2 regions of the Microbacterium sp. NPDC077184 genome follow, and region 2 is predicted to be linked to the other one. Evidence: riboswitches for the same ligand, from Rfam matches in the RefSeq annotation. Region 2 holds a riboswitch; the other holds the start of a gene.

Region 1 (8,252 bases), on a different contig from region 2:
CGTGGACGTCATGGCACACACACCCGATGACACCCCGACCGCTCCGGCGTCGCCGCCGCACGATCCGCTGCCCGCGGACCCCGGCGATGCGGTGACCGCCGCGGCCCCCGCAACGTCCACGACCCCCGCGGGCCCCGTCCCGTCGCGCTCGACGCGACCTCGGTGGCAGCTGATCACCGCCGCGTCCGTCGCGGGGGCGCTCCTCCTCGGGATCGGATTCGCCGGCGGGTGGGGTGTCTCCGTTGCGAGCGGATCCGCGGGGTCGATCGGTGAGGGATTCGATCGACCGGGTGACGACGGCATCGGGGGTCCGGGGCAGCGACCGCACGACGACGACGCCCGTCCGTTCGGTGACCACGACGGAGACCGTGCCGGCGGCCCCGATGACGACGGCGACATCGATGACGACGGCGACGCGTCGTAGAGATCGGGGAGACACCATGACCGCGACGACCCTCGCCCCGACCGCCCCGACCGCCCCGACCGCGTCGCCCGCGTCGCCGGCGCTGCCGGCATCCGTTCCCCTGGCCGCGCGGCGACGGACCGTCGCCGCCTGGAACCTCGGCGCGGTGCTGTTCCTCTGGGCCACGAGCCTGTTCGTCGCCCTGCTCTGGGTCGTCGGCGGCGGCGTCGACGCGGTGGGCGGCGGCGGCGCCGAGGCATTGAACAGCCTCGGGCGTCTCACCGGCCTCGTTGCGTCGAATCTCCTGCTGTACCAGGTGCTCCTCATGGCCCGCGTGCCACTGTTCGAGCGCGGATTCGGCCGCGACGCCCTCACCCGCGCACACCGCACGACGGGCTTCTGGTCGTTCTGGCTGATGCTCGCCCACATCGGACTCCTCGTGGCCGGTTACGCCGCCGCGGCGGGGATCGACCCGCTCGCGCAGCTGTGGGAGTTCGTCTGGGACTACCCGGGCATGCTCCTCGCGACCATCGGCACCCTCCTCATCGTCGGGGTGACCGTCACCTCGATCCGTCGCGCGCGTCGTCGACTCCGCTACGAGTCGTGGCACCTCCTGCACCTGTACGCCTACATCGGCGTCGGCCTCGCCCTGCCGCACCAGCTGTGGACCGGCGCCGACTTCACCGCCCTTCCCGCAGCCGCCGTCTACTGGTGGACGCTGTGGGCCGCGGCCGCGGCGGCGGTGCTCATCTTCCGGATCGGTCTGCCGCTGGCACGATCACTGCGTCACGGCATCCGTGTGACGGATGTCGAGCGGGACGGGGATGCCGGCATCACGGTCCACATGCAGGGGCGGGCGCTGGGGCGGCTGCGGGCGCGCGCCGGGCAGTTCTTCGTGTGGCGGTTCCTGGACGGCCCCGGCTGGACGCGCGGGCACCCGTTCTCGCTCTCGGCCGCGCCGACCGCGGACCGTCTGTCGATCTCGGCCCACGTCGTCGGCGACGGCACCGCGCGCCTCGCGCGGCTGCGGCCCGGGACGCGGGTGCTCATCGAGGGCCCGTACGGACACCTCACCGGCGAGGCGCGCACCACCCCGAAGCTGCTGATGATCGGAGCCGGCGCGGGAGTCGCGCCGCTCGTGTCGCTTCTCAAGGGAGAGGCGTACGCCCCCGGCGCCGCGACGCTGATCACCCGGGATTCCACGGCGGGCGCGGCGTTGCGTTCCGACGCGATCACGCGGCTGGTGCGAGAGCGGGGCTTGCGCCACGTGCCGCTGATCGGCCGGCGCGCGGCATCCGAATCGACCTGGCTCCCCGCCACGCACGCGCGGTGGAGCGGACGCGAGGCGCTGCGCCACCTCGCACCCGACCTGCAGGAGTACGACGCCTACGTCTGCGGACCGGCGGGATGGATGGACTCCGTCGTCGCCGACCTCCGCGCCGCCGGGGTCCCGCGGGCGCGCATCCACACCGAATCGTTCAGCATCTGATCGGCATCCGATCGTCCTTCGAGGAGCGCATCATGAAGAAGATCGTCTACAGCATCCTGGTCACCCTGAGCGGCCTGGTGCTGCTCTTCGGGTACCGCACGTCGCACGTCGAGGCTCCGGCGGCCGCGCTCGATTCCGCGAGCACGGCCGGAACGGATGCCGCGGCCGCCGCGGGGTCGGGCGGGACCGGTTCGGCGTCCGCGACGGCGTCGGGGTCGGCGGCCGCGACAGGGTCGGGGGCCGCGACCGATACGGGGGCGGGAGCGTCGGACGCGGCATCCGCGTCGACGAGCAGCGGGTTCACGGACGGCACCTACACCGGCACCACGGCGGGCACACGCTACGGCCCGGTCCAGGTGCAGATCACGGTGGCGGGCGGGCAGATCACCGATGTGCAGGTGCCGCAGTATCCGTCGGGGAATTCGCGCGACCGCCAGATCAACGAGCGCGCGCTGCCGGTGCTCGTGTCCGAGACGATCGACGCGCAGTCCGCCGAGATCCACATGGTGTCCGGCGCGACGTACACGAGCGACGGCTACACGCGGTCGCTGCAGAGCGCGCTCGATGAGGCGCGGGCATGACCGCCGCCCGGCGGCGGCCGCCGCGCCACGTGCATGCCGCTCCGGTCATGGGAAGCACTGCGAGCATCCACGTCATCGGCGACCTCGCGCCGGTCGCCTTCGCAGACGTCGTTCGCGGATGCATGACCGAGCTGCGGCGGGCGGATCGGGTCTTCTCGACGTACCGCGACGACTCCGACCTCCGTCGCATCGCGCGGGGCGAGCTCGCGGTCTGGGACGCCGACCCCCTCTACGCCAAGGTCGTCGCGGCGTGCGCCGCGGCCGAGCGCGACACGGGCGGCCTCTTCCGCGCCGAGTTCGCGGGGGAGTTCGATCCGACCGGTCTCGTGAAGGGATGGGCCGTCGAACGCGCGGCGAGGATGTGGCTCGCTCCGCTGCTCGACGAGCCGGGGCGGGTGCAGGCTGCGGGTCTCACCGTCGGCGGCGACATGCAGCTCTTCGCGGCGGACGGCGCGGACTGGACGTGGAACGTCGGCATCGTCGATCCCGCGGATGCCGGCCGGGTGATCGCGACGGTTCCGGTGCGCAACGGTGCCGTCGCGACATCCGGAACCGCGGAGCGGGGCGCGCACATCGTCGACCCGCGCACGGGAGCGCCCGCGACGGGGGCGGCGTCGGCGACGGTGATCGCCGACAGTCTCACCCGCGCCGACGTGTTCGCCACCGCCGCGGTGGTCGCGGGGATCGAGGACCTGTCCTGGGCGGGGCGGATCCCGGAAGCGTCGGGGGTCGTGGTGAGTCCGGACGGAAGGGTGCGGCGCTTCCTCGGCGGGATCGAGGTGCAGACCTCACCCGCCGCCGCGTGAGGGGCGGCGTGCGCGCGGCTGCGCGTGAAACCGTGGGGAGAAATCGGCGGATTCAGCGTCTGAGACCGGGGTGCGGGCCTGATTCGCCCCGGGGTTTCACCGCGGGGTCTCTGGCGGCGCCCCGGTGTCAGCCCCAGACGCCGTATCCGCGGCGCTGGTCGGTGGCGGGGTCGTGGTGCGGCTGGGGCGTGCCCGCCTCGGCGCCGCCCGAGCGGCGCGAGTCGTAGGTCTCGGTCGCCGGCCGGAAGAACTGCCGGATGCGGGCGAACAGCGACGGCCGGCGCGGGTTGGAGGACATGCCGCGAGAGTAACCCGGTGTGGCCCGCGGGGCCAGGGGCCGTGCGCCGGTCCACGCGGTGAAGAACGCGGGGTGAGCGGCCGTTTCGGGCCGTGCGGCCGGGTGCCGGGCCCCGGATATGCCGCGTTCTTGACCGGAAACGGCCGAGAACGACGCGGCAGTAGAGGCCGCCTCGGCGCGCCGCAGAGGACGCCGGTCGAGGCGGTCTCGGCCGCACCTCGTGAAACCCCGGGGAGAAATCGACGTCTCCGGCCGCGACACGCCGCCGACACGACCGAATCTCCCCGCGCTTTCACCGCGCTGCGGCTCCGGACCGGCCGGACCGGCCGGCCGACCCCCGGCATCCGGGCCTCGGTAGGGTGGAGCGCACACGTGACACGGGGTGCCCCACGGGGCTGAGATGACACCCGTCGAACCTGATCTAGTTCGTACTAGCGAAGGGATGTCGCGCATGACGCGCACGCCACAGCACCTGCTCGAGTTCTCCGTCGATGCGCTGCAGGAGGTGCGGAGATCCGCGCCCCTTGTGCACTGCATCACCAACAGCGTCGTGGTGAATTTCACCGCGAACGCGCTGCTCGCCCTCGGGGCGTCGGCCGCGATGGTCGACATCCCCGACGAGGCGGGGCCCTTCGCGGCCATCGCCTCGGGGCTCCTCGTCAACCTCGGGACGCCGACCGCCGAGCAACGCACCGCGATGCGGGAGGCGGTGACATCGGCGACGGATGCCGGGACCCCGTGGGTCCTCGACCCGGTCGCCGTCGGCGCGCTTCCGGTGCGGACGCCGCTCGGCTTCGAGCTGCGGGATGCCGGTCCGACGATCGTCCGGGGGAACGCCTCCGAGATCATCGCGGTCGGCGGTGCCGGGGTGGGCGGGCGCGGCGTCGACGCCGCCGACGACCTCGCCGCCGCCGAGCCGCACGCCCGCGCCCTCGCCCTCCGGACCGGCGGCATCGTCGCGGTCTCTGGCCCGGTCGACCTCGTGACCGACGGACGCGAGAGCGTTCGGATCTCCAACGGCACTCCGCTCCTGACGCAGGTCACGGGCGGCGGCTGCGCGCTCGGCGCGGTCATGGCGGCCTTCGCGGCCGTCAATGACGACCGTCTCGCCACCACCGTCGCTGCGATCACGGTGTACACGGTCGCCGCGCAGCGCGCCGCGGCGCGGGCGAGCGGTCCCGGCAGCTTCGCGGTGGGGTTCCTCGACGCGCTCGCCGAGGTCGACGGCGATGCGCTCCGCCGCGCGGCGGTCATCTCGATCGACGCGACCGGGGAGTCGCCCGCATGACCCGCCTCGACCTCTCGGTCTACCTCGTCACCGACACACGTCAGGCGACGGGTGCCGGGCACGACCTCGTCGACGTCGCCGTCGCCGCCGCGCGCGGCGGAGTCACCGCGGTGCAGGTGCGGGAGAAGGATGCCGCCGCGGCGGCGTTCCTCGACACCGTCGTCCGCCTCGCCGAGGCGCTGCCCGACGAGGTCGCGCTGCTCGTCAACGACCGCGTCGACGTCTACCTCGCCGCGCGCCGGGCGTTCCCGCGCGGGTTCGCCGGCCGCGCCCACGGCGTGCACGTCGGCCAGTCCGATCTGCCGGCGCCGGTCGTGCGGGAACTCATCGGCGACGACACCGTGCTCGGACTCAGCGCCGCGACTCCGGCACAGCTTGCCGAGGCCGCGTCGAGCCCGGCGCGCATCGACTACGTCGGGATCGGCGCGCTCCACGTCACGCAGACGAAGAAGGATGCGCCCGCACCGCTCGGGCATGCGCGGTTCGCCGAGCTCGCGGCATCCGTCGCCATGCCGTCCGTCGCGATCGGGGGCGTGACCGCCGCCGATCTGCCGCGGCTGCGAGCCGCCGGGGCAGCCGGTGCCGCGGTGGTGTCGGCGGTGTGCGCGGCGGCGGATCCGGCATCCGCTGCCCGAGAACTTCGGCGTGCGTGGGAGGTCGGCGAATGAGCGGGCGGCTGCGGGTCGTGCCGCGGGCCGTGCCGCGGGTGCTGAGCGTCGCGGGGACGGACCCGACCGGCGGGGCGGGCGTCCAGGCCGATCTCAAGAGCATCGCCGCGAACGGCGGATACGGCATGGCGGTGGTCACCGCGCTCGTCGCGCAGAACACGCGTGGGGTGCGCGCGGTCCATATGCCGCCCGTGGAATTCCTCGCCCAGCAGCTGGATGCCGTCTCGGACGACGTCGCGATCGACGCCGTGAAGATCGGGATGCTCGGCACGGTCGAGGTGATCCACGCGGTCGAGGAGTGGCTCGTGCGGGTGCGTCCGCCGGTGGTCGTGCTGGACCCGGTCATGATCGCCACGAGCGGCGATCGCCTGCTCGACCGCGAAGCCGAGGAGGCGCTGCGGGCGCTCGTCGCGCGGGTCGACCTGGTGACGCCGAACATTCCGGAGCTCGCGATCCTTGCGGGGGAGCCGGTGGCGACGGGCTGGGACGAGGTGCTCGCGCAGGCGGCGCGCGTCGCCGACCGGCACGGCGTGTGCGTGCTCGCCAAGGGCGGGCACCTCGGGCGTGAGGACGGCGGACAGCGGATGCCGGACGCACTCGTGTCTCCCGACGGCGACGTGGTCGAGTTCTCCGGCATCCGGATCGACACGTCGAACACGCACGGCACCGGGTGCTCGCTGTCGGCGGCGCTCGCGACCCGCGTCGCGCGAACGGGGGACTGGGCGACGGCGACGGCGGAGACCAAGCGATGGCTGGCCGAGAGCATCCGGCACGGCGCGGAGCTCGAGGTCGGGCACGGGAACGGCCCGGTCAGCCACTTCGCGGGGCTCTGGGCGCGCGGCGGGCTGTCGACGCGCCCGACGCCCGAGGCTGTGCGGAACGACTGGTGGGAGGAGATCGCGACGGAGCGTGCCGCGATCGATGCGCTGCCGTTCGTCCGCGGGCTGGGTGACGGCACACTCGCCCGAGACGAGTTCACGGCCTACCTCGCCCAGGATGCGCTGTACCTCCGCGACTACGCGCGGGTGCTCGCGGAGGCCAGCCGACGAGCCCCCGACCAGGAGGCGCAGGCGTTCTGGGCCCTCGGCGCGCACGGGGCGCTGGCCGCCGAGATGCAGCTGCACGAGAGCTGGCTGGGGGAGTCCGCGGGAACGGATGCCGTCACCCCGGCGCCCGTCACGGTCGCGTACCTCGACCATCTGCTCGCCGTCGCCGCGCGGGGAGACTACGCGGTGCTCATCGCGGGGCTGCTGCCCTGCTTCTGGCTGTATCAGGATGTCGGAACCCGCCTGCATGCTCTGTCCCATGCCGATCACCCCTACCGCTCCTGGCTCGACACCTACGGAGACGCGGCGTTCGCGGCATCCACCGCCCGGGCGATCGAGATCGTGACGACGGCCGCCGCGGCGGCGGACGAGGGAACGCGTGCGGCGATGCTCGGGGCGTTCCTCCGGTCGTCGCGCCACGAAGTCGCGTTCTTCGCCGAGGCCGGGAAGACGCTCGCTCCCGCAGCGCGGCAGCGGCACGCGATCGTTACCGGGTTGTAACTGTGGCAATTCTGCGTTTTTCCTGAGAGTCGCTATGGTTGCTCGGACATAGACCTGCCCGAGGGTCGCTACACAACCACTCCCCAAAAGATACGGAACTCCCCATGAAGAAATCCCTCGCGGCTGTCGCAGTTGCCGGTGCCATCGTCTTGACCGGCGCTTCCGCGGCCCACGCCTATCCCGTCGACATCGGCTGCACCGTCAGCCCCGGAACCGTCGCCGTCGGCCAGTCGGCCACGATCAGCTGCGTCGCGTTCAACGACGACTTCCCCGCCACCTTCACCGTCACCGGCCCCGGCGTCGTCCAGGGCGTGACCCTCACCTCGGTCTCCGCGTCCGCGGTGAGCTCGGCATCCGTCACGAAGGATGTCGTGAACGGTGAGACCTCGGCGACCTTCACCCCGCCGACCGCGGCCGAGTACGAGATCACCGTCACGCAGGACGGCGGCGAGTTCGGTTCCTTCGCCGACTCGCTCGCGATCACCGTCATCGAGGGCTCGGCCTCCGGCGGCACCGGCGGCTCCGGCGCGGAGGGCGGCCTGCCCGCCACCGGTGGCGACGTCCCCGGCGCAGCTCTGTGGCTCGGCGTCGGCGCGCTCGGCGTCGGCGGCATCGCGGTTGCGGCCGCGGCGGCACGTCGCCGCGCATCGCGCGTCTGACCTCGCTGAATCCGCGCACTCCGCGGTGACAACGCTCACGAAAGACGGTCGGGTGGCCTACACCCGGCCGTCTTTCGCGCTCGCCGTGGCAGCGGCGGCATGGCTCGTGACCGCGGGGCTGTTGCTGTGGACCGACGAGGGCGCCGGTGCGGACGGGACCGGACCCGGGTGGTTCTGGATGCTCGGCGAGCTCGAACGCCCCTTGCTGGCGCTCGCCTTCGTCGCGCTCCCGCTCACGGCGGGTGCTCTGGTCGCCGCGCGGTGGGCGGGGCGCGGTGCGGTCGGGCGGGTGCTCGGAATCCGTCCGTGGCGATGGAATGACGCCCTCGTGGGTGTGGCGATCGCGCTCGTGGTGCGCGCCGCCGTCGAGGTGGTCCAGCCGACGACCGGGACCCTCGGCGGACCGTTCGGCGCCCCGGTCGGCGTCGTCACGGTCGGCGTGCTGGGGGCGGTCGTAGTGGCGCCCGTCGTGGAGGAGGTGTTCTTCCGCGGGTTGATGCTGCGCGCGATCGT
Region 2 (8,252 bases):
CCCGCTGTTCCTGTTCGGGCGGCAGCAGGACTTCGCCTACCAGCAGGAGGTCGACGGCAATCCCGCCCAGCGCCACCACGTGCGGTTCTGGCGGTGCCCGGACGGCTGGCTGCTTCCCGGCGGAACCCGGGTGGACTGGCTCGCGGCGGGCACCTTCGACACGCGCGTGGGCCTGTCGCTGTTCACCCTCCAGGTCACCCACAAGATCGACGCCGACACGGATGTCGAGCGCGACCACATCGTCCGTACCGTGTCGGAGGCCGACCCGCGCGTGCGGGTGGACGTCATCGCCGACTTCGCCACCGGGTACCACTCCCGCAACGGCGGCGGAGACAGCATCCGCACCGACGGGGATCTGCCGATCATCGATGTCCGCGCCGTGACCGGCGACGCGCAGCCGCGCGGTGAGGAGGCGACGTCGTGAGTTCTGCACCCCCTCCGCATGTGCCCGGCAAGCGCCCGGCGTACGAGCCGGGTGCGAGGCTGCTGTCGCCCGTGCGTTACGACCCGGACATGCCGCGCCCGGCGACGACGGTCGCGGGGACGTTCCTGGTGCTGCTCCGCGCGATCGCCGGGGCCTTCGTGCTCCTGGAGCTCGCGCGGGAATGGGACTCCCTCTTCGGCACCGTCACGGCATCCGATGCGGCGCTCAACGATCCGGAGGTCCGCTCGCTCCTCCTCGGCGTCGTGCTCGTCGGCGGCGGAATCCTGGTCCTCGCCGACGCCGTGCTCGGAATCCTGATCTATCGTGGCCATAACTGGCCGCGCGTGCTCGTCATGCTGTTCTCGGTCATCTCCATCAGCACCGTGTTCACCGCGTGGTGGGTGCGGGGCGAGGAGATCACCCTGGACGGGACGTTCCTGTCGCTGAGCCTGGACATCCTGCTGCTGCTCGCGCTGTCGAGCCGCAGCGCGGCGGCTTACGCCCGCCGGAACGAGAGACGACCCGAGAACGACTGAGGAAGGAGCGGGATGTTCGACAGCCCGCTGTCGGCCTCCGCGTACGACGTGCTGGGGGTCGCCCCCGACGTCGACGACGACGCCCTCCGCAAGGCCTACCGCCTGCGACTGCGACAGACCCACCCCGACACCGGCGGTGACGCCGCGACCTTCGTGCAGGTCCAGCGCGCGTGGGAGCTCGTCGGCACCGCCGATGCGCGCGCGGCGTACGACCGCGGGCACGGCTTCGGCTCGAGCGAGGCGCCGGAGTGGTCGGATGCCGCGGGGTCGGCCTCCGATGCCACCTCCTGGCGCGCCCCGCGGGCGGCCTCGCGCGACACCCGTCCGCGCGCCCGCTCGCACGGGCATCCGGGCGGCTGGCGACGCGAACGCTACCTCGACCTCATGCGCGAGTGGGTCGGCCGCGGCGTTCCGCTGGAGGACCCGTACGACCCCGCTCTCGTGCGCACCGCCCCGCACCATCTGCGGCGCCTCCTCGCCGACGCGCTCGCCGAGGAGGCGACCGCCCGCATCGTCGCCGATCTCGGCATGGGGTACACGGTGTGGCACGACGTGATGGCCGAAGGACGCGACGCGGGGCCCGACGACAAGATCGACCACATCGTGCTGGGCCCGAGCGGCCTCTACGGGGTGCTGTCGGAGGACTTCGGCGGACCGGTCGGTGTCCGCCGCGGCGAGATCGTGGGCGACGGTGTGGTGGGCACGCCGATCGCGGACCTCGTCGCGCGCGTGCGCGGCATGGGGCGTGCGGCGGGGGTGCGGTTCCGCGGCGCGATCGTGGTGCTTCCCGATGACGACCTCGATCAGGCGATCACCGAGCTCGGCAAGGTGCGCGGCGTGCCCGTCGCGGTCGTCGCCCGCAGTGCGCTGTCGACGATCCTCCGTCGCGGGCTCACGGGCGCGCGCGCGATGGGCGGCAACGAGGTCTTCGACGCCCGCACGCGGCTGCAGCAGCGCGTCCGCTTCGCCTGAGGTCCGCGCCGGTTCCCGCCTCAGTCGTCGAGGCCGAAGAGCTCGAGCGGGTGGGTGAGGCGCCACCAGGCGCTCGGGGGCTCGATGTCTTCGGCCAGCCGCAGGTCGACGAGGGCGTCGTCGAGCGGACCGTCGACCGAGAGCGCTCCGACGACGTCGCCGGCGGTGCGGGCGTCGCCGAGGTCGTACCGGGTCGACACCGTTCCGGCACCGCCGTTCCACAGGACGACGGCCGCGTCGCTCGCGGTGACGATCGAGACCTCTTCGCCCCATTCCGTGCGGACGAGCCCCGCGACGGTGTCGGCGGTGACGGACGGTCGAGGCTGCAGCTCCTGCTCCAGCTGCGCGTACAGCGCGCGCGAGGCCTCGACCCGTGCGGCGTCGTCGGGCTGACCGAGGACCGCGGCGTACAGCCGGACGGTGGTGTCGCCGGCGACGACATCCTTCGCCGACAGGAGATTCCACGCGTCGAGGGTGCCGGTCTTGATGCCGAGGACGCCGGGGTCGGCGAGGAGTCCGTTGGTGTTCTCCACCCGGCCGGCGCCCGGGAGCTCGACGGCCTGTTTCGCGACGATCTCGGCGACGACCGGGTTCTCCATCGCCTTCTTGGCCAGGGGGATGAGCGACTCGGCCGTCGCGGTGTTGCCGCCGTCGATCCCCGTCGGCTCGACGACGGTCACCCCGGGGATGCCGTGGGTCGACAGCCAGGAGCGCGCCGCCGAGGAGAAGACCTGGTCCGAGGGCCAGATCGTCGACGCGAGACGCTCGGCGTAGTTGTTCGCCGAGCCCACGAGGATGCCCTCGAGCATCTGATACTCGGTGAGCACTCCGTCGATGGGCACGTCGAGGGCGGACTCGCCACGGGCGCGGTAATCCCAGTACTCGAGCATGTCGGTGTAGCCGAAGCGGTACTCCGGTCCCTGCTCCCCCGGCGCGAGGGGCAGCTCGTCGAGGATCATCAGCGCCGTGACCACCTTGGTGATGCTGGCGATGGATGCCGGATCCAGCGACGACGCGAGCGTCCCGTCGATGCCCTCGACGGCGATCGCCGCCGAACCCACTCCCGGCCAGGCCGGGACGGCTGCGACCGAGGCGATCGGCTCGACCTGCACGGGGGCCACTTCCGGTGCCACGGCGTGCAGCGGCCACAGGAGGGTGGTGGCGGCGTAGGCGCCGGCGAGCGCGGCGAACACGCCGACCGGGATGAGGACCCCCGGGCGCAGGATCGAGCGGCGCGGGGCGTCGGCGAGCAGGTCGGGTTCGACCGGGACGAAGGGAGCGGATGCCGTGGCGAAGTCGGTCCGGGTCGACGCGCCCGTCACCCGCTCCGGGTCGACCCACGCCAGCGCCCCCGTCGGGGTCGGGCCCGTCGTCGACGCGACGGTCTCCCGACGGGCGCGACGCGTCGTCGCGGGGGCTTCGTCCACGCTCACCCGGCCAAGATACCGCGCCCGGGCGCCGCTATACTCGAGCGCACAACCACGGGAGTCCGGTGAGCCGGGCTGAGAGGAAGCGAACCACGCTTCGACCGTCGAACCTGATCCGGATCATGCCGGCGCAGGGAGGAGCATCGATGTCTGCATCCACGTCCACGTCCGTCCCCACCTCGACGCCGCCGCGGACCCACCGCTGGCGCGTCGTGGACATCGTCGTCGCCAGCGTCCTCGGCGTCGCGTGCGGACTCGTCTTCCTGCTCTGGAACGTCGCGTACCGCGGTCCGAGCGCCTTCCTCGAACCGCTCCTGCCGGGGCTCCAGGGACTCCTCGACGGACCCTGGCTGTTCGCGGGCGTCCTCGGCGCCCTCATCATCCGCAAGCCCGGCGCGGCGGTGTACACCGAACTCGTCGCGGCGGCCGTGTCGGCCCTCACGCTGGTCGGCAACACGTGGGGGGCGTTCCTCACGCTCGAGGCGGGCCTCATCCAGGGCCTCGGCGCCGAGCTCGTCTTCCTCGCCTTCTTCTACCGCCGCTGGTCGCTGCCGGTCGCCGTCCTCGCGGGGATCGGGGCCGCGCTCTTCGGCGGCGTGAACAACCTCCTGCTCTGGTACGCCGGCGCCGACATCACCTTCGTGGTGGTCTACCTCGTCAGCACGATGATCTCGGGCGCGGTGATCGCCGGTGCCCTGTCGTGGGCGATCGCGCGCGGGCTCGCCGCCACCGGCGCGCTCGACCGGTTCGCGTCGGGTCGCGCGCACCGCACCCGCGTCTGAGCGTGTCGCGGATGCCGGGCGCCGCGGCCGCGGTGCGGGTGCGCGGGTGGGGCTGGCGGCACGCGTCGCGGCGCGCCTGGGCGGTGCGAGGCGTGGACCTGCGGATCGAGCCGGGGGAGCGGGTCCTCCTCCTCGGCGCATCCGGGGCCGGGAAGTCCACGCTCCTCCAGGGGCTCGCGGGTGTCCTCGGCGGTGCCGAGGAGGGCGAGTCCGAGGGGGAGCTGCTCCTCGACGACGTTCCCGCGGAGGCCGCGCGCGGGCGCGCGGGCCTGCTCCTGCAGGATCCCGACGCGCAGGTGATCCTCGCCCGGGTGGGCGACGACATCGCCTTCGGCTGCGAGAACCTCGGCATCCCGCACGACGAGATCTGGCCGCGCGTGCACGCCGCCCGCGACGCCGTGGGGCTGGACGTCCCCTTGGACCGTCCGACGAAGGAGCTCTCCGGCGGTCAGAAGCAGCGGATGGCGCTGGCCGGCGTCCTCGCGATGCGGCCGGGGCTGATCCTGCTCGACGAACCCACCGCCAACCTCGATCCGGACGGGGCCGCGGAGGTGCGCGCCGCGGTCGGTGGACTCCTCGACGCCCATCCGGCGACCCTCGTGGTCGTCGAGCACCGCGTGGAGGTGTGGCTCCCGCTGGTCACGCGCGTGGTCGTCCTCGGTGCGGGCGGCGACGGGGTGATCGCCGACGGGACACCCGACGAGGTCCTGGGCGCCGAGCGCGCGCGGTTGACGGATGCCGGGGTCTGGGTCCCCGCCTCGCCCCCGCCGCACCCCGCTCCTCCCGCGTCGCCGCCCGGTGACGTGCTGCTGCGGGCGCGCGACCTGGCCGTGCAGCGGGTGGCGGGCAGCCCCGTGGCCTCCGGCATCGACCTGGAGGTCCGCGCCGGCGCGGCGCTGGCGATCACCGGGCCGAACGGGTCGGGGAAGTCGACGCTCGGGCTGACGCTCGCGGGGCTGATCGCTCCGGCATCCGGTCTCCTCGAGGCATCCGACGCGCTCGCCGCCGGGGCGGGTCCCACACCGATCCGCTGGCGCTCCCGCCAGCTGCTGACACGGATCGGCACGGTCTTCCAGGATCCCGAGCATCAGCTCCTCGAGCGAACGGTGCGGGGGGAGCTCGAGGTCGGGCCGCGCGCTCTCGGACAGGATGCCGCGGCGCGGGAGGCCGTGGTCGACGAGCTCCTCGCGCGGCTCCGGCTGGATCATCTGGCCGCAGCCAACCCGTACACGCTCTCCGGTGGGGAGAAGCGCCGCCTGACGGTGGCCGCGGCGCTCGCCACGGCGCCCCGGGTGCTGGTCCTCGATGAGCCGACGTTCGGGCAGGACGCGCGGACGTGGGCGGAGATGGTCGCGCTCCTCGCGCGCCTGCGGGACGAGGGGTCCGCGATCGTGACGATCACGCATGACGCCGACGTCGTGCGCGCCCTCCGTGCCACGCGGGTCGAGATCCGCGGAGCGACGCGATGACGCTGGCACCGGATCGGGCGCGCACGAGCACGATGGCGCGGGTGAACCCCGTGGCGAAGCTCGCCGCGACGATGGTGCTCACCGTGCCGCTCGTGCTGACCCTCGACGTCGTCTCGGCCGGCGCGGCGCTCCTCGTCGAGCTGCTCCTGATGCCGTGGGCGGGGCTCCGGTGGGGCGAGTTCTGGCGGCGGACGTGGCTCGTCTGGGCTCTCGCTCCGCTCACCGGCGTGACGATCGCCCTCTACGGGCGGACGAGCGGACAGATCTACGTCGAGTGGCTCGCGGTGCGCGTCAGCGACGGATCGCTCGAGCTGGCCCTCGCGACCACGCTCCGCGTGCTCGCCATCGCCCTGCCGTCGGTCGTGCTGTTCGCGAGCGTCGACCCCACCGATCTCGCCGACGGGCTGTCGCAGATCTGGCGTCTTCCGGCGCGGTTCGTGCTCGGCGCTCTCGCGGGCCTGCGGATGGTCGGCCTCTTCCTCGACGACTGGCGCGCGCTCGAACTCGCCCGCCGCGCGCGCGGCGTTGCCGACCGGGGGCGGCTGCGCCGGTTCCTCGGGATGGCGTTCGCGCTGCTCGTGCTGTCCATCCGTCGCGGGGCGAAGCTCGCCACCGCGATGGAAGCGCGCGGCTTCGGGGCTCCGGGGCCGCGGACGTGGGCGCGGATCTCGACGTTCGGCGGGCGCGAATGGGCGCTCATCGCCGTGGGGGCGGGGATCGCCCTCGTCGCCGTGGCCGCCGCGCTCGCCGTCGGCACGTGGAACTTCATCCTCGGCCCCGGCTGACCCCGATTCCTCGTGAGACGCAGTCCCGCCTAAGCTGACATGTGATGTCGACGCCTCCGGGCGCAGTTCGAAGGAGAACGGATGGACCTCACCTCCTCCGCCGCCCTGGTCACCGGCGGTGCCAGCGGCCTGGGCCTCGCCACGGCCCGACGCCTCATCGACGCCGGCGCCGCCGTCACGCTCGTCGACCTCCCCGGGTCTCCCGGGGCCGCCGTCGCGGCCGAGATCGGCGCGTCCTTCGCCGCGGCCGACGTGACCGACCCCGAGCAGGTCGCCGCCACCGTGGCGCAGGCGAGCGAGGCGGGCCCCCTGCGCGTCGTCGTCAACTGCGCGGGGATCGCCCCGCCCGCGAAGGTCCTCGACCGGGACGGCGTCCCCACCCCGATCGCCGACTTCGAGCGCATCCTGCGGGTGAACCTCCTCGGCACCTACACGGTCATCGCCCACGGCGCCGCGGCGATCGCCCGCACCGAGCCGGACGCGTCGGGCGATCGCGGCGTGATCGTCAGCACCGCGAGCGTCGCCGCCTTCGACGGGCAGATCGGACAGCCCGCCTACGCCGCCAGCAAGGGCGGCGTGCACGCGATGACCCTCCCCATCGCCCGCGAGCTCGCCCGCCACGCGATCCGCGTGGTCACCATCGCGCCCGGAATCATGGAGACGCCGATGCTCGCCGGTCTCCCGCAGCCCGCGCAGGACTCGCTCGGCCAGCAGGTGCCCTACCCGGCTCGGCTCGGGAAACCCGACGAGTACGCGCGCCTGGTGATGGCGATCGTCGACAACGGCTACCTGAACGGCGAGACGATCCGCCTCGACGGCGCGATCCGGATGGCACCGAAATGAGCGTGGAAGGCACCGACATGACCGCAGAGGGCACCGACACGGGCGCAGACGCCTCGTCGATCCTGCTCACGCGCGAGGGTGCTCTCGCACGCGTGCGCTTCAACCGTCCGGCGTCGCTCAACGCGATGGGATTCGCGATGGGTCGACGCTGGCGTGACATCGCGCGCGAGATCACCGCGGACGACACGGTCGGGGCGATCCTGCTCGAGGCGTCGGGGCCGGCGTTCTGCGCCGGGGGCGACGTCCGCGAGATGGCCACGTCCGGCGCCGACGGCGGGGCCGTCACCGAGACCGCGCACGTCATCCACGACGGCATCCGTGCGTTCGTGGAATCGTCGATTCCCGTCGTCGCCGCCGTCCAGGGCGCCGTCGCCGGCGGCGGGCTCGGCCTCATGCTCGCGGCGGACTACATCGTCGCGTCCGAGAGTGCGCGCTTCGTGAGCAAGTACGCCGAGATCGGACTCACCCCCGACCTCGGGGTCTCCACCCTCCTCCCCGCGGCCGTCGGTCAGCGACGAGCCCTGCGGATGCTGCTGCAGGACGTCACGATCGATGCGGACACGGCCCTCGACTGGGGTCTCGTGACCGAGGTCGTCCCGGCCGCCGACGTCGCCGAGCGGGCGCTCGCCGTCGCCCGGAGCTGGCTCTCGGGGGCCACGGGGGCGTACGGTCAGGCCAAGCGGCTCGTCCGCGCCGGTGCGGAGCGCGACTTCGCCGCCAACCTCGCCGATGAGTCCGCCACGATCGGCGCACGATTCGACACCCCGGAGGCGGCCGCACGCATCCGGGCCTTCGCTTCCGGAAAGGACGCCCGATGACCGAGAACGACTCCGTGAACACCCCCGGCGAGACGAGTGCGTCGCGCACGAGCCTCGCGGGGAAGACCGTGCTCCTCTCCGGGGGCAGCCGCGGCATCGGTCTGGCGATCGCGCTGCGCGCCGCCCGCGACGGGGCCAACGTCGCCATCCTCGCCAAGACCGACACCCCGCATCCGAAGCTCGAAGGCACCGTGCA

What was found. Region 2 has a riboswitch for thiamine pyrophosphate ahead of AB0O93_RS15475 (ECF transporter S component). Riboswitches for the same ligand answer to the same signal wherever they lie in the genome.
Region 1: linked by a shared signal. The riboswitch ahead of thiM (hydroxyethylthiazole kinase) and the one ahead of AB0O93_RS15475 (ECF transporter S component) in region 2 are both predicted to bind thiamine pyrophosphate.

The regions. Positions count from the first base shown of each region.
Region 1 is NZ_JBFBMM010000005.1:31,052-39,303, forward strand. Features, by position in the region: gene AB0O93_RS10435 (hypothetical protein) at 11-424, shown strand; gene AB0O93_RS10440 (ferredoxin reductase family protein) at 441-1,892, shown strand; gene AB0O93_RS10445 (FMN-binding protein) at 1,925-2,473, shown strand; gene AB0O93_RS10450 (FAD:protein FMN transferase) at 2,470-3,279, shown strand; gene AB0O93_RS10455 (hypothetical protein) at 3,407-3,577, opposite strand; TPP riboswitch at 3,946-4,037, shown strand; gene thiM (hydroxyethylthiazole kinase) at 4,029-4,865, shown strand; gene thiE (thiamine phosphate synthase) at 4,862-5,533, shown strand; gene AB0O93_RS10470 (bifunctional hydroxymethylpyrimidine kinase/phosphomethylpyrimidine kinase) at 5,530-7,080, shown strand; gene AB0O93_RS10475 (hypothetical protein) at 7,185-7,739, shown strand; gene AB0O93_RS10480 (CPBP family glutamic-type intramembrane protease) at 7,792-8,252, shown strand, end outside.
Region 2 is NZ_JBFBMM010000010.1:37,600-45,851, forward strand. Features, by position in the region: gene AB0O93_RS15455 (LssY C-terminal domain-containing protein) at 1-424, shown strand, start outside; gene AB0O93_RS15460 (hypothetical protein) at 421-960, shown strand; gene AB0O93_RS15465 (DnaJ domain-containing protein) at 973-1,932, shown strand; gene AB0O93_RS15470 (D-alanyl-D-alanine carboxypeptidase) at 1,953-3,365, opposite strand; TPP riboswitch at 3,404-3,513, shown strand; gene AB0O93_RS15475 (ECF transporter S component) at 3,506-4,141, shown strand; gene AB0O93_RS15480 (ATP-binding cassette domain-containing protein) at 4,153-5,610, shown strand; gene AB0O93_RS15485 (energy-coupling factor transporter transmembrane component T) at 5,607-6,395, shown strand; gene AB0O93_RS15490 (SDR family NAD(P)-dependent oxidoreductase) at 6,477-7,238, shown strand; gene AB0O93_RS15495 (enoyl-CoA hydratase/isomerase family protein) at 7,256-8,056, shown strand; gene AB0O93_RS15500 (NAD(P)-dependent oxidoreductase) at 8,053-8,252, shown strand, end outside.